DNA from 2 places in the Streptomyces sp. NPDC059832 genome. Region 1 is predicted to be linked to the other one. Evidence: predicted binding sites of a transcription regulator. Region 1 holds the regulator's gene; the other holds the start of a gene.
The links. The regulator HrcA, encoded in region 1, represses chaperone genes, less so after heat shock. The targets are predictions, from matches to a motif close to TTNGCACTCNGNNNNNCNGAGTGCNAA.
Positions count from the first base shown of each region.

Region 2: groES (co-chaperone GroES) is a predicted target of HrcA. The motif match lies at 3,583-3,609, and genes of this name have one in related genera.

Region 1 covers NZ_JBHWIY010000002.1:570,406-577,924, reverse strand. The annotation lists gene ACFV8T_RS04940 (16S rRNA (uracil(1498)-N(3))-methyltransferase) at 1-359, opposite strand, end outside; gene ACFV8T_RS04935 (nitronate monooxygenase) at 356-1,432, opposite strand; gene dnaJ (molecular chaperone DnaJ) at 1,557-2,693, opposite strand; gene hrcA (heat-inducible transcriptional repressor HrcA) at 2,694-3,710, opposite strand; gene ACFV8T_RS04920 (MBL fold metallo-hydrolase) at 3,909-4,631, shown strand; gene ACFV8T_RS04915 (DUF3097 domain-containing protein) at 4,821-5,642, shown strand; gene hemW (radical SAM family heme chaperone HemW) at 5,679-6,917, opposite strand; gene ACFV8T_RS04905 (SpoIIE family protein phosphatase) at 6,990-7,519, opposite strand, start outside.
Region 2 covers NZ_JBHWIY010000003.1:252,459-259,977, reverse strand. The annotation lists gene ACFV8T_RS06315 (hypothetical protein) at 7-372, shown strand; gene ACFV8T_RS06310 (methyltransferase domain-containing protein) at 388-1,644, opposite strand; gene ACFV8T_RS06305 (polysaccharide deacetylase family protein) at 1,781-2,773, shown strand; gene ACFV8T_RS06300 (DUF6234 family protein) at 2,979-3,455, opposite strand; gene groES (co-chaperone GroES) at 3,761-4,069, shown strand; gene groL (chaperonin GroEL) at 4,168-5,793, shown strand; gene ACFV8T_RS06285 (hydroxyacid dehydrogenase) at 5,875-6,903, opposite strand; gene ACFV8T_RS06280 (carbohydrate ABC transporter permease) at 6,940-7,519, opposite strand, start outside.

The DNA.
Region 1 (7,519 bases):
TTCCACTGCGTGATGCAGCGCGCTGCCTGCCAGGGCACGACCGCGTCGACACCGGTCTCCGTCATCGTCTCCACGGCGACCTCGCCGCGGTCGCCCTTGGGCAGGGCCTGGACGACGGTGATGCGGGGAGCGGGCCGGGGCTCCTCCCGGATCCCGGTCAGATCGGTGACGACGAGCCGGTCCTTGCCCTCGGCGGCCAGGACGATGCCTTCCGTCCAGTGGCCGCGCCCGTCGGTGAGCACGACGTCCTCACCGGCGCGCAGCCGCTTCACCGACACGGCGTGCCGGCCCTCGGGCCCCTCCAGGACGAACTCGGGCCCGCCGGGGACCTGTTCGACGACGAAGACCGGTGCGGTCACTGCGTACTCCCTGTGCTCACTGCCGTCCGTGCGGCATCCAGTTCTTCGGCGAGCAGCCGGACCAGCCGGCCGGCCGGCAGCTCGCGTGCCATCCGGTGCCCCTGGCCCGCCCACAGGGCCATGCCCTGCGCGTCCCCGGCCTTCGCCGCCGCCTTGCGCAGTCCGGCGGTCAGATAGTGGACCTGCGGGTAGGCCGCGGGGGCGTACGGGCCGTGCTCGCGCATGAACCGGTTGACCAGGCCGCGGGCCGGGCGGCCGGAGAACGCCCGGGTCAGGGCGGTCCGTACGAACAGCGGGTTGGTCAGCGCCTGCTTGTGCAGCGGACTCGCCCCGGACTCGGGGCAGACGAGGAACGCCGTACCGAGCTGCGCCGCCTCCGCGCCCGCGGCGAGCACCGCGGCGATCTGGGACCCGCGCATCAGCCCGCCCGTGGCGACGATCGGTATCTGGACGGTCTCGCGGACCTGGGACACCAGCGAGAGCAGCCCGATCCCGGCGCCGTCGGCCTGTGGGTCGTCGCGGTGGGTGGACTGGTGGCCGCCCGCCTCGATGCCCTGGACGCAGACCGCGTCGGCGCCCGCCCACTGGGCGGTCTGGGCCTCCTCGGGCGTGGTGACCGTCACGACGGTGTACGTGCCGACGCCGGCGAACGCGTCGAGGGTGTCGCGGGTCGGGCAGCCGAAGGTGAACGAGACGGCCGGGACCGGGTCCTCCAGGAGGATCGCCAGTTTGGCGTCGTAGTTGTCGTCGCCGCCGCTGGCGTCCGGGTCGCCGAGCGGGGTCTCGTACCAGGCGGCCTCGCCCGCGAGCTGGTGCCGGTACACCTCGACGGCGCTCGGGTCGGCGAGCGCCGGCTGCGGCATGAAGAGATTGACGCCGAAGGGCTGACCGGTCAGCCCTCGCAGCTGTTTGATCTCGTTGTACATGCCGTCCGCCGTCTTGTACCCGGCGGCGAGAAAACCGAGCCCGCCCGCCTCAGAGACGGCGGCGACGAGCTGCGGGGAGGACGTGCCCCCCGCCATCGGGGCCTGCACGATCGGATACCGGCAGAGATCGGTCAACGCGGATGACATGACCGCATCGTGTCACGTCCCGCGCGGCCCGGTGTGTGCGGGACGGGGTCCGCTTTGTACTCAAACGCCGGACGGGCCCGTCGAGCGGGCCCGTCCGGCGTCCGGGAACGGTGTGCCGGGTCGGTCAGCGGCCGTTGAAGGCGTCCTTCAGCCGGGAGAACAGCCCCTGCTGGCCGGGCTGGAACTGGCCGGTGGGCCGCTCCTCGCCGCGCAGCTTCGCCAGGTCCCGCAGCAGTCGCTCCTGGTCCGGGTCCAGCTTCGTCGGGGTCATCACCTCGACGTGCACGATCAGATCGCCGCGCCCGCCGCCCCGCAGGTGCGTGATGCCGCGTCCGTGCAGCGGGACCGACTGGCCGGACTGGGTGCCCGGCCGGATGTCGACCTCCTCCAGGCCGTCGAGCGTCTCCAGCGGCACCTTGGTGCCGAGCGCGCCCGCCGTCATGGGGATGGTGACCGTGCAGTGCAGATCGTCGCCACGGCGCTGGAACACCGCGTGCGAGAGCTCGTGGATCTCCACGTACAGGTCGCCGGCCGGGCCGCCGCCGGGGCCGACCTCTCCCTCGCCCGCGAGCTGGATGCGGGTGCCGTTGTCGACGCCGGCGGGGATCTTCACGGTGAGCGTGCGGCGCGACCGGATGCGGCCGTCGCCGGCGCACTCCGGGCACGGGGTCGGCACGACCGTGCCGAAGCCCTGGCACTGCGGGCAGGGCCGCGAGGTCATGACCTGGCCGAGGAAGGACCGGGTGACCTGGGAGACCTCGCCGCGGCCGCGGCACATGTCACAGGTCTGGGCGGAGGTGCCGGGTGCGGCACCCTCGCCGCTGCAGGTCGTACAGACGACGGCCGTGTCGACCTGGATGTCCTTGGTGGTGCCGAACGCGGCCTCGGCGAGATCGATCTCCAGCCGGATCATCGCGTCCTGGCCGCGCCGGGTGCGCGAACGGGGTCCGCGCTGCGACGACGTACCGAAGAACGCGTCCATGATGTCGGAGAAGTTGCCGAAGCCGCCCTGTCCGAATCCGCCCGCGCCCGCGCCGCCGGAGGCGGACAGCGGGTCGCCGCCGAGGTCGTAGACCTGCTTCTTCTGCGGGTCCGACAGCACCTCGTAGGCGGCGTTGATCTCCTTGAACCGCTCCTGGGTCTTCGGATCGGGGTTGACATCCGGGTGCAGCTCGCGGGCGAGCCGACGGAATGCCTTCTTGATCTCGTCCTGGGATGCGTCGCGGCGTACGCCGAGTACGGCGTAGTAGTCCGTGGCCACTTACGACTCCGCCAGGATCTGTCCGACGTAACGTGCCACTGCGCGTACCGCTCCCATCGTTCCGGGGTAGTCCATGCGGGTCGGTCCGACCACGCCGAGTTTGGCGACTGCCTCGTCGCCCGAACCGTAGCCGACCGCGACGACGGACGTGGAGTTGAGCCCCTCGTGGGCGTTCTCGTGCCCGATACGTACGGTCATGCCCGAGTCCTTGGCCTCGCCGAGCAGCTTCAGCAGCACGACCTGCTCCTCCAGTGCCTCCAGCACCGGCCGGATCATCACAGGGAAGTCGTGCCCGAAGCGGGTGAGGTTGGAGGTGCCGCCGATCATCAGCCGCTCCTCCGTCTCCTCGACGAGGGTTTCGAGCAGGGTGGAGAGCACGGTGGACACGGTTCCCCGGTCCTCGCTCTCGAAGGATTCCGGCAGATCCTGCACCAGCTGCGGGACGTCCGCGAAACGGCGTCCGACGACCCGGCTGTTGAGCCGGGCCCGCAGATCGGCGAGAGAGGTCTCGCCGAACGGGGCGGGGCAGTCGATCATGCGCTGTTCGACCCGGCCGGTGTCCGTGATCAGCACGAGCATCAGCCGGGCGGCTGCCAGCGACAGCAGCTCCACATGCCGCACCGTCGACCGGGTCAGCGAGGGGTACTGCACGATGGCGACCTGCCGGGTCAGCTGCGCGAGCAGCCGTACGGTGCGGCCCACGACGTCGTCGAGGTCGACCGCGCCGTCGAGGAAATTGTGAATGGCGCGGCGCTCCGGCGACGAGAGGGGCTTGACCCCCGCGAGCCTGTCGACGAAGAGCCGGTAGCCCTTGTCCGTCGGGATGCGTCCGGCACTGGTGTGGGGCTGGGCGATGAAGCCCTCGTCCTCCAGCACCGCCATGTCGTTGCGGACGGTCGCCGGGGAGACCCCCAGCTTGTGCCGCTCGGTGAGCGCCTTGGAGCCGACGGGCTCCTCCGTGCCGACATAGTCCTGGACGATGGCGCGAAGCACTTCGAGTCTGCGTTCGCTGAGCATCGCGCACACCTCCAGCTGTGTTTCCTCGTGGTTCTCGGGTCGTTCCTGTTCCTGTGCCCAGGAATCCGCTTGGCACTCGGTCAACGCGAGTGCCAGCAACCCCCCGGCCAGTGTACGGCGGCCGAGTGGGGGCCTAGCAAGGGCGACCGGCCACGCTACCGCGAGACCGTGCAGGTCGTTTGCCGATAGCGTCCCGGTATGGATGCCTCTTGGGAAGAGTTCGGATGGGAGCGACTCGGTCACGGAGTGGGCCGGCGGCGCCTTCCCGGGTGGGACGCGACCGTCGCACTGGTGGTCGGAACGGACGGAGTGCTCCTCTACGACACCGGATCGACGCTCCGTGAGGGTGCCGAGGTGCGGTCCCAGGCCCAGGCTCTGCTCGGCCGGAGGGTGACGCATATCGCACTCAGCCATCCCCATTTCGACCACGTCCTGGGCACCGCCGCGTTCTCCGGCGCCGAGGTGTACGGGGCGGTCGGCATGGCGGAGCTGCTGGAGCGGGCGGCGGACGATTTGCACAGCTCGGCGGTGCGCCACGGAGTCGGCGAGCACGACGCGGCGGAGGCCGTCGGCGCGCTGGTGGTGCCGCGGCACCAGGTGTGCGGCGAGCGGACGCTCGATCTGGGCGGCGGGCGCGAGGTGCTGCTGGCCGACGTGGGCCCCGCACACAGCAGCCACGACCTCGTGGCGGTCGTCCCCGGCTCCCCCACGATCGTGCTCTGCGGCGACCTGGTCGAGGAGTCCGGCGAGCCGCAGGCGGGCCGGGACGCGTTCCCGTCCCGCTGGCCGGCCTCGCTGGACCGGCTGCTGGCGCTGGGCGGCGAGGACGCGGTGTACGTGCCGGGGCACGGGGCGGTGGTGAACGCGGCGTTCGTACGGGAACAGCGCGAACAACTGGCCGTACGCTTCGGCGTGTCGTGACGCTCAGGGCCTGCCCGGCGGATCATGCCCGGGGCGCGACGCCTGGCACGGCGCCTCGCGGCGTTGCCGAAACGTCCGGATGGCTCCGCTGTCAAGACGCTCCGGCGCCTTGCGATGCACCGCACCAGCCGCCGCGCCCTGTCCGACCCTGATCCGCCGGACAGGCCCCAGTCGTCCTATCGTCGTCCGATGCGCAGCTACCAGCCGGACCTGACCCCGCCGTGGAAGAGGTCCGCCCCCGTTCCCGAGGTCCCCGCCGAACCCGATCTGGTCGTGGAGGAGGTCGCCACCGGATTCTGCGGTGCGGTGATCCGCTGCGAAAAAACGGCCCAGGGTCCGACGGTGACCCTGGAGGACCGCTTCGGCAAGCACCGGGTGTTCCCGATGGAACCGCGGGGCTTCCTGCTGGAGGGCCGGGTGGTCACGCTCGTACGCCCCTCGGCCGCCGCTCCGGTGCGCCCCGCCCGTACGGCCTCGGGTTCGGTCGCGGTCCCCGGGGCGCGCGCCCGGGTCGCGCGGGCGGGACGGATCTATGTGGAGGGCCGGCACGACGCGGAGCTGGTCGAGCGGGTCTGGGGCGACGACCTGCGGATCGAGGGCGTGGTCGTCGAATACCTGGAGGGCATCGACGACCTCCCCGCCATCGTGCGCGAGTTCTCCCCCGGTCCGGACGCCAGGCTGGGCGTCCTGGTCGACCACCTGGTGCCCGGCTCCAAGGAGTCCCGGATCGCCGCTCAGGTCTCGGACGCGAACGTGCTGGTGGTCGGCCACCCCTACATCGACGTGTGGGAGGCCGTGAAGCCGTCCTCCGCGGGCATCACGGCCTGGCCGGTGGTCCCGCGCGGCCAGGACTGGAAGACGGGCGTGTGCCGCGCGCTCGGCTGGCCGGAGAACACCGGCGCGGCCTGGCAGCGGATCCTGGCCACGGTCCACTCGTACCGGGACCTGGAGCCGGCCCTGCTGGGTTCGGTGGAGCACCTGATCGACTTCGTGACGGCGCCGACGCAGTAGCCCGCCGGTCCACGCCCCCGGCCCCGGCCCCGGCCCTCAGTCCACCAGGTCCCGCACCACCGCGTCCGCCAGCAACCGCCCCCGCAACGTCAGCACCGCCCGCCCCCGCTCGTACGGGCCGGGCTCCAGGAGGCCGTCCGCCAGGGCGCGGCGGGAAGCGGCCAGCCCGGCCGTGGCCAGGATGCCGAGGGGACAGCCGTCCGCGAGCCGGAGCTCCAGCAGGATCCGCTCGACCCGCCGGTCCTCCTCGGAGAGGATCTCGCGTCCGGCCCCCGGCGACCGCCCCTCGGCCAGCGCCTGGGCGTACGCGCCCGGGTGCTTCACGTTCCACCAGCGCACCCCGCCGACATGGCTGTGCGCCCCGGGCCCGGCGCCCCACCAGTCGGCCCCGCGCCAGTACAGCTCGTTGTGCAGGCACCGGCCCTCGGGCGTACGGGCCCAGTTCGACACCTCGTACCAGGAGAAGCCCGCCGCGGCCATCGCCTCGTCCGCGATCAGATACCGGTCCGCGTGCGCGTCGTCGTCGGTCATCGGGATCTCGCCGCGCCGGATCCGCCGGGCCAGCTGGGTGCCCTCCTCGACGATCAGCGCGTACGCCGACACATGGTCCGGCCCGGCACCGATCGCCGCGTCCAGCGAGGCCCGCCAGTCGTCGTCGGACTCCCCCGGCGTGCCGTAGATCAGGTCGAGGTTGACGTGCTCGAAGCCCGCCTCGCGGGCCTCGGCGACACATGCCTCGGGCCGGCCCGGCGTATGCGTACGGTCCAGGATCTTCAGCACGTGCTGCCGGGCGCTCTGCATCCCGAACGAGATCCGGTTGAAGCCGCCCTCCCGCAGCTCGGCGAGATACGCCGGACCGACGGACTCCGGGTTGGCCTCGGTGGTGATCTCGGCGTCGTCCGCGAGCCCGAACTCTTCACGGATCGCCCCCAGCATCCGGACCAGGTCCGCGGCGGCCAGCAGCGTCGGCGTACCGCCGCCGACGAAGACGGTGCGGACCGGACGCGGATCGTCGCCGAGGACCTTGCGGGCCTGGCGGACCTCGCCGATCAGATGCTCGGCGTAGTTGTCCCGGGAGGCCAGCGCGCCGCCGGAGCCGCGCAGCTCGGTCGCGGTGTAGGTGTTGAAGTCGCAGTAGCCGCAGCGGGTCGCGCAGTACGGCACGTGCAGGTAGAAGCCGAGCGGCCGGTCGGCGCCTTCCAGGGCATGGCGGGGCAGCGCCCCGTCGTCGGGTACGGGTTCACCATCGGGCAGTACGGAAGGCATACCGCCCATTGTCGCTCGCCGCCGGGGAACCCCCGGCCACGGCCGTGATCACGGAGGCCGCCCGTCCCCGGACGCGGGGCCTCACCCGGCCTGGAGCACCAGCAGCGCCAGATCGTCGTCGGGCGGACGCTCGGCGAATTCGTGCACCGCCCGCTTGATCCGGTCCGCGATCCCGTCCGCCGACAGCCCGGTGCAGCCGGCCAGCGCCTGGGCCAGTCCGTCCCCGTCGTCGAACATCAGCGGCCCGCAGCGCCGCTCCGTCACTCCGTCCGTGACGCACAGCAGGCTGTCGCCGGGCGCCAGCTCGAAGCTCTCGCTCTCGTACGCGACGTCGTCGAAGATCCCGAGCAGGATCTGCGGCTCGGCGGCCGGGCGCACCTCGCCGTCGGGCCGCAGCAGCAGCGGCAGCGGGTGGCCGGCGCTGGCCAGGGTGCAGCGCACACCGCCGCCGGGCAGCGGTACGAGCTCCCCGTACAGCAGGGACAGGAAGCGGGACTGTCCGGTGTCCGCCGTCTGCTGGCCACCGGCGGCGGCCACCATGAGCGCCGCCGCCTCGGCGGCCTCCATCGCGTCGTCGAGGAGCAGCCGGTTGAGGCGGTCCAGGACCTCGC
Region 2 (7,519 bases), on a different contig from region 1:
GGCGACATGGAGTGGTACTGGTGGGTGCTCATCATCTTCTGGACGGGCGGCTTCGGATGGGCCGTCGACAACGTCCGTACGGCGCTGCGCAATCGGCACGACCGCAAGCTGGAACTGCTTGAGGCGTCCAAGCGGGAGCGGCTGGCCCTCGACGCGGCGAACAGGCCGCCGGAGCCGGTCTGCGGCTGCACGCACCATCTCGCCAAGCACGACAAGCAGGGCAAGTGCCATGAGCGGATCGAGGTGCCGACGGCCTGGGACGAGACCAAGAAGCCGGTCCGCTTCGAGTCCGGGCAGTGCAACTGCCAGCAGTACGTGGGCCCTCAGCCCCTCTCGCAGGTGTACGCGGACGACCTGACCGACCTCGCCTGACGGCCGTCGGCCAGGTCAGGCCGGGCCGGTCAGCGGGTGGCCGATCAGCATCGTCGGTGCTCCGGCCACCCGGGTCAGGAAGACCGTCGCGGAGTTCGGCCCCTGGAGCTTCATCCGGCGGCGCAACTCCTCCGGTTCGACCGCCGAACCGCGCTTCTTGACGGTCAGGACGCCCACCTTCCGCTCCCGCAGCAGCGCCTTCAGCTTCTTCATGTTGAACGGCAGCCGGTCGGTGATCTCGTACCCGGAGGTGTACGGGGACTCGTACCGCCGGTCGCTCGTGACGTACGCGATGGTCTCGTCGACCAGCCGGCCCTCGCACCGCGCGACGATGTCGGCGACCAGATGGGCGCGGATGACGGCGCCGTCCGGCTCGTACAGATAGCGGCCGACCGGGCCGACGGGCGGGGCGGGCAGCGGGGCCCCGGACCACAGCGTGGCCCCGGCCGGGAGCACGGTGGCGCGGTACGAACCGGCCGCGAAGCCCTCGCCGAACCAGAGCACCGCCTCCTTCACGTCGCCGCCGTCCGAGATCCACTCCGCCTCCGCCTGCGCCGGGATCGCCTCGTGCGGGATGCCCGGAGCGATCTTCAGCGCGGCGCGGGGGGCCGCGAGCGCGGCGCCGGTCGCCCAGGAGAGCGGCGGCGAGTACGCCTCGGGGTCGAAGATCCTGCCCCTGCCGCCGCGCCGGGCCGGGTCGACGAAGACCGCGTCGTAGGGCGAGGTGTCGATGTCGGCGACATCGGCGCACCGCACCTCGATCAGACCGTCCAGGCCCAGCGCGGCGGCGTTGGCGCGGGCCACCTCGGCGGTCAGCGGGTCGCGGTCCACGGCGAGCACGGAGATGCCCGCCCGTGCGAGCGCGATGGCGTCGCCGCCGATCCCGCAGCAGAGGTCGGCGACGCCGCGCACCCCGCCCGCCTCCGCGAACCGCCGCGCGCGATGGGTGGCCACCGAGGTGCGGGTCGCCTGCTCGACGCCGTTCGGCGTGAAGAACATCCGGTACGCGTCCTCGGCGCCGAACTTCGCCACCGCCCGCTGCCGCAGCCGCGCCTGTCCCAGCGCCGCGGACACCAGGGCGGCCGGGTGGCTGCGGCGCAGCCGGGTGGCGGTGGCGAGTTCCTGGGCGGGGTCGTACGACCGCAGCTCCTCCAGGAGCGCGGCGCCCTCGGGGGTGCGCAGGGCCAGGAAGGCGGCGAGCGGGTCGGGGGCGTCGGACCGGTCGTCGGCGGCGGACGGGTCGTTCGGGGCGAGAGCGTTCACCCGCCCCATTGTGAGCCAGCCGGGTAGACCGGCGGGCCCGGTGGCGGTGTCGGGCCGGGAGGCCGATCACGTGCTGGCAGGATGCGACGCCATGCAGCTTGTACGGCAAAAGGGAAAAATGACCACGAAGTGGCGTGGATCGGGTATGCCTCATCCCGAACGGAGACGTGGCCCCGGCGGGCACCGGCCCGCCTGTGCCGTCCTGGCTGCGCTCCTGGTCGCCGCGGTCGGCTCCGGCTGTGCCTCCGGGTCCGGCGGGCAGGCGGGCGGTGGGGCCGAGCACCGGGAGTGGCCCGCTGCCGGGAACCCGGGCCCGGAGGCGGGCACGAACCCCGCCGCCGGACACCCGGGCGGCTCCGGACCGGGCGCCGGCCTGGCCCGCGTACCCGGTGACGCCCATGAGAACGCGAAGCTCGGCCCGGCCGTGCGGGCGAGGCTCGCCAAGAAGTGGGGGCTGGACAGGCCGCCGCTGATCGCACCGCGGCCGCCCGCCGTGAAGCCGCGCATCACCACCCGCGAGGGCTTCGAGGTGAAGGGTGGCGACGACTCGCTGCCGCCGGTCTTCACCACCGTCCCGACCAAGGACCGCGTCGTCTTCCTGACGATGGACGACGGTTCCGAGAAGGACCCCGAGCTGTTGCAGATGATGGACGAGCTGGACATCCCGTACAGCGCGTTCCTCAGCGACTACGAGGTGAGCGACAACTACGGGTACTTCGGCGAGGCGCAGCGGCTGGGCGTCACCCTCAACAACCACACGCTCAACCATCCCTATCTGCCGGGCCTCTCGTACGCCGAGCAGAAGCGCGAGATCTGCGACGAGCAGGACATCATCGAGAAGCAGTTCGGGAAGCGGCCCAGGCTCTTCCGCCCGCCGTACGGCAACTACAACGGGGACACGCTCCGCATCGCGAAGTCCTGCGGGATCGAGGCCGTGCCCCTCTGGAACGCCGAGGCGTTCCCGGACCACATGGAGTGGCGCGAGGAGGACCAGGACCTGCACCCGGGCGACATCGTCCTCACGCACTTCCGCGGCCGTGCGGAATGGGACGGCAGTATGGCCGACCTGGTCCGGGCGGTCATGAAGACCGTCACGGACCGGGGCTACGCCGTGGCCCGGCTGGAGGACTACGTATGAGCAAGGCGCGCCGGCTGCTGGCCGGACTGCTGGCAGCCGGTGCGCTCCTCATCACCACCGGCTGCGCACAGTCGGTGGACCCGATCGAACGGCTGGGCCGCAAGGCCGCGCAGCGGGTGCACCACCCGCCGCGGACGCCCGTGGCGGGCCCGACGGCGCGCGGTGATCACGGCGAGCCGGGGTCGATGGTCGTGATCTCGTGCCGTCAGCCGCCGGAGTCCAGGCACTCGCGGTTGTCGCCGCCGCTGAGGCACTGGTGGCCGGCGCGGCCGGGATCGTCCGAGGGGGCGGGCGCGGGCGCCGGGTGCGAGCGGCCGTAGTCCGCGTGCCCGACCAGCACCGCAACCACGCACAGCAGCAGCGCCGCCAGCAGCTGGATCGCCCCCGCCCAGGGCCGGTTCGCGCGGATCAGCACGACGGCGAACAGGCCGACCACCGCGGCGATCCCGCCGAGGACGAGGACGGGTGTCCAGTCCATCGGCGGCGGGCCCGTCGTCTCCGGGCCGTCGAGGTCCGTTCGCGAAAAGGCCGGTTGGACGGCGGCGACCGCGCAGATCGGCCCCTCCAGGAGAACGAGCAGCAGCCCGAGCACCACATCGAGGCAGCCGTTCACGGCACGCGACTCGTACGGCGCCGTCCGGAGCCCGGGTCCGGCCGCGGGTGCGGAGACGGGGCGGGTCATGTCCACACGGTCGTACGGAACGGTCCGGTCCGTCCGGACGTTGTCCCCATGTCGTCCGGACTGTTGTCCGGACCGTGCCCCGATCGTCGTGTCCGGCGCCGCGGCGGCGACGCCACGATCGCTCGAATTGGCACTCCGCTTGACCGAGTGCTAATCCCGGTCATAGTCTCGGTGCTGGCACTCACCACTGGAGAGTGCCAGCAGTACTGTGCGACTGGCAGGTCCGGCACCCGCGACGACGGATCGACCTGGTCGCCACCCCAAGACTGTTACCCCGTGAGATCTCCGAAGGGGGAGACCGGATCGTGTCGACCGCCAGCACCAAGGTTGCGATCAAGCCGCTCGAGGACCGCATTGTGGTCCAGCCGCTCGACGCCGAGCAGACCACGGCCTCCGGCCTGGTCATTCCGGACACCGCCAAGGAGAAGCCCCAGGAGGGCGTCGTCCTGGCCGTGGGACCGGGCCGCTTCGAGAACGGCGAGCGCCTTCCGCTCGACGTCAAGACCGGCGACGTCGTGCTGTACAGCAAGTACGGCGGCACCGAGGTGAAGTACAACGGCGAGGAGTACCTCGTCCTCTCGGCTCGCGACGTGCTCGCGATCATCGAGAAGTAATTCACCCACGTTTGCTTCTGTTCTGCGCCCCTGGCCCCCGCGAATAACCAGCCGGGTGGTCGGGGGCGCAGTTCGTTCGAGAGGAAAGCTCAGCTCCCATGGCGAAGATCCTGAAGTTCGACGAGGACGCCCGTCGCGCCCTTGAGCGCGGCGTCAACAAGCTTGCCGACACGGTCAAGGTGACGATCGGCCCCAAGGGCCGCAACGTCGTCATCGACAAGAAGTTCGGCGCTCCCACCATCACCAACGACGGTGTCACCATCGCGCGCGAGGTCGAGCTCGACGACCCGTACGAGAACCTCGGTGCCCAGCTGGTGAAGGAGGTGGCGACCAAGACCAACGACGTCGCGGGTGACGGTACGACCACCGCCACCGTGCTCGCCCAGGCGCTCGTCCGCGAGGGTCTGCGCAACGTCGCCGCCGGTGCCTCCCCGGCCGCCCTCAAGAAGGGCATCGACGCCGCGGTCAAGGCCGTGTCCGAGGAGCTCCTCGCGACCGCCCGCCCGATCGACGACAAGACCGACATCGCCGCCGTGGCCGCGCTCTCCGCGCAGGACCCGCAGGTCGGCGAGCTCATCGCGGACGCGATGGACAAGGTCGGCAAGGACGGCGTCATCACCGTCGAGGAGTCCAACACCTTCGGTCTGGACCTCGACTTCACCGAGGGCATGGCCTTCGACAAGGGCTACCTGTCCCCGTACATGGTGACCGACCAGGAGCGTATGGAGGCCGTCCTCGACGACCCGTACATCCTGATCCACCAGGGCAAGATCGGCTCGATCCAGGAGCTGCTCCCGCTGCTGGAGAAGGTCATCCAGGCCGGTGGCTCCAAGCCGCTGCTGATCATCGCCGAGGACGTCGAGGGCGAGGCGCTGTCGACCCTCGTCGTCAACAAGATCCGTGGCACCTTCAACGCCGTCGCGGTGAAGGCCCCGGGCTTCGGCGACCGCCGCAAGGCCATGCTCGGCGACATCGCCACCCTCACCGGTGCGACCGTCATCGCCGAGGAGGTCGGCCTCAAGCTCGACCAGGCCGGTCTGGACGTGCTGGGCACCGCCCGCCGCGTCACCGTCTCCAAGGACGACACGACGATCGTGGACGGCGGCGGCGAGCCCGGCGACGTCAAGGGCCGGGTCAACCAGATCAAGGCCGAGATCGACGCCACGGACTCCGACTGGGACCGTGAGAAGCTCCAGGAGCGCCTCGCGAAGCTGGCCGGCGGCGTGTGCGTGATCCGTGTCGGTGCCGCCACCGAGGTGGAGCTCAAGGAGAAGAAGCACCGTCTGGAGGACGCCATCTCCGCGACCCGCGCCGCGGTCGAGGAGGGCATCGTCTCCGGTGGTGGCTCCGCTCTGGTCCACGCCGTCAAGGTCCTGGAGGGCAACCTCGACAAGACCGGCGACGAGGCCACCGGTGTCGCGGTCGTGCGCCGCGCCGCCGTCGAGCCGCTGCGCTGGATCGCCGAGAACGCCGGCCTCGAGGGCTACGTCATCACCTCGAAGGTCTCCGAGCTCGACAAGGGCCAGGGCTTCAACGCCGCGACCGGCGAGTACGGCGACCTGGTGAAGGCCGGCGTCATCGACCCGGTCAAGGTCACCCGCTCCGCGCTGGAGAACGCCGCGTCCATCGCGTCGCTGCTGCTCACGACCGAGACCCTGGTCGTCGAGAAGCCGGCCGAGGAAGAGGCCGAGGCCGCCCACGGCGGTCACGGTCACTCGCACTGACGCCTGACCGCTCAGGGCGCACAGCCGCAGAAGGCCCCCTGTCCCACCGCTCGGCGGTGGGACAGGGGGCCTTCGGGCGTTTCAGGCCGAGTGGCTCAGACTTCCGGAGTGCACGGGGTCCGCGAAGGGCAGACCGGCCGCGAAGCGCTCCATCTCGTCCAGCGCCTGGTCGGCCATCCGGTGCAGCTCGTCGCCCAGCGAACCCGCCACGTGCGGGGTGAGCAGCACATTGGGCAGGGTGTACAACGGCGAGTGCGCAGGCGGGAGTTCGGGGTCCGTCACATCCAGCACCGCTTGCAGCCGGCCGGCCGTCAGCTCGGGCAGCAGCGCCTCCTCGTCGACCAGCGAACCCCGCGCCGTGTTGATCAGCGTCGTCCCGGTCGCCATGGCGGACAGTTGCGCCGCACCGATCAGATGGTGCGTCTCCGGGAGCTGGGGCGCGTGCACCGAGACGACGGAGCTGCTCGCGCAGAGCTCGTCGAGCGAGGTGAGCCGTACCCCGAGCCGCGCCGCCTCCGCGCCGTCCACGTACGGGTCGTACAGCAGCACATCCAGGTCGAAGGGGCGCAGCAGCTCGATCACGCGCCGGCCGATCCGGGAGGCGCCGACGATGCCGACCGTACGGCGGTAGTTGCCGGCCCCGTCGAGCTCCGCGAGCCAGTCGTGGCCGGCGCGCAGATCGCGGTAGCGGTGCGCGGTGTGCAGGACCCGCTTGCCGGCGAACAGGATCGTGGCGAGGGTGAATTCGGCGACCGGCAGGGCGTTGGCGCCGGCTGCCGATGTGACGGCGATGCCGCGTTCCCAGCAGGCGTCGGTGATGTGGTGCTTCACGGAACCCGCGGCGTGCACGACGGCCCGCAGCCGGGGCGCGGACGCCAGTACCCCGGCGGTGAGCGGTGTCGCTCCCCAGCAGGTGAACAGCACCTCGGCCTCGGCGAGCGCGGCGGCCACCTCGGGCGTCGGGTCGGCCAGGTCGTGGGCGACGAAGTCCGGGTCGGTACGGGTGAGGGCGGCCAGCCGGGTGCGGTGTCGGTCGGCGAGAAGGCGGTCGGCGATGCCGGGCCCCATCGCGAGCAGGGCCGTCGGCCGGTTGTCAGTGGCGTGGGGCATGGTGGAACTCGTACTCCTCAGGGCTCGCGGTGAGAGTCACTTGACGCTGCCGGCGGTCAGTCCGGCCTTCCAGTGCCGCTGCAGCGAGACGAAGGCGACGATCAGGGGGATGACGGCGAGGAGGGAGCCGGTGACGACGAGCGGATAGAAGCTCGGCTCGCCGTGGGTGTTGGTGTTCCAGGAGTACAGCCCGAGGCTCAGCGGGAAGAGCTTGCGGTCCGAGAGCATCACGAGGGGGAGGAAGAAGTTGTTCCAGATCGCTGTGAACTGGAAGAGGAAGACCGTCACGAAGCCCGGCATGACCATGCGCAGTCCGATCGACCAGAAGACGCGCAGCTCGCCGGCCCCGTCGATACGGGCGGCCTCCAGGGCCTCGTTCGGTATGTAGCCGGTGCTGAACACCCGGGCGAGATACACGCCGAACGGGTTGACCAGCACCGGGATCAGCACGGACCAGTAGGTGTTGACCAGGCCGGTCTTGGAGGCCAGGAGATACATCGGCAGGGCCAGCGCCGTGGTGGGCACGAGCACACCCATCAGCACGAGGCCGAACAGCTTCTCCTTGCCCCGGAATTCGTACTTGTCGAAGGCGTATCCCGCGGCGACGCAGATCAGC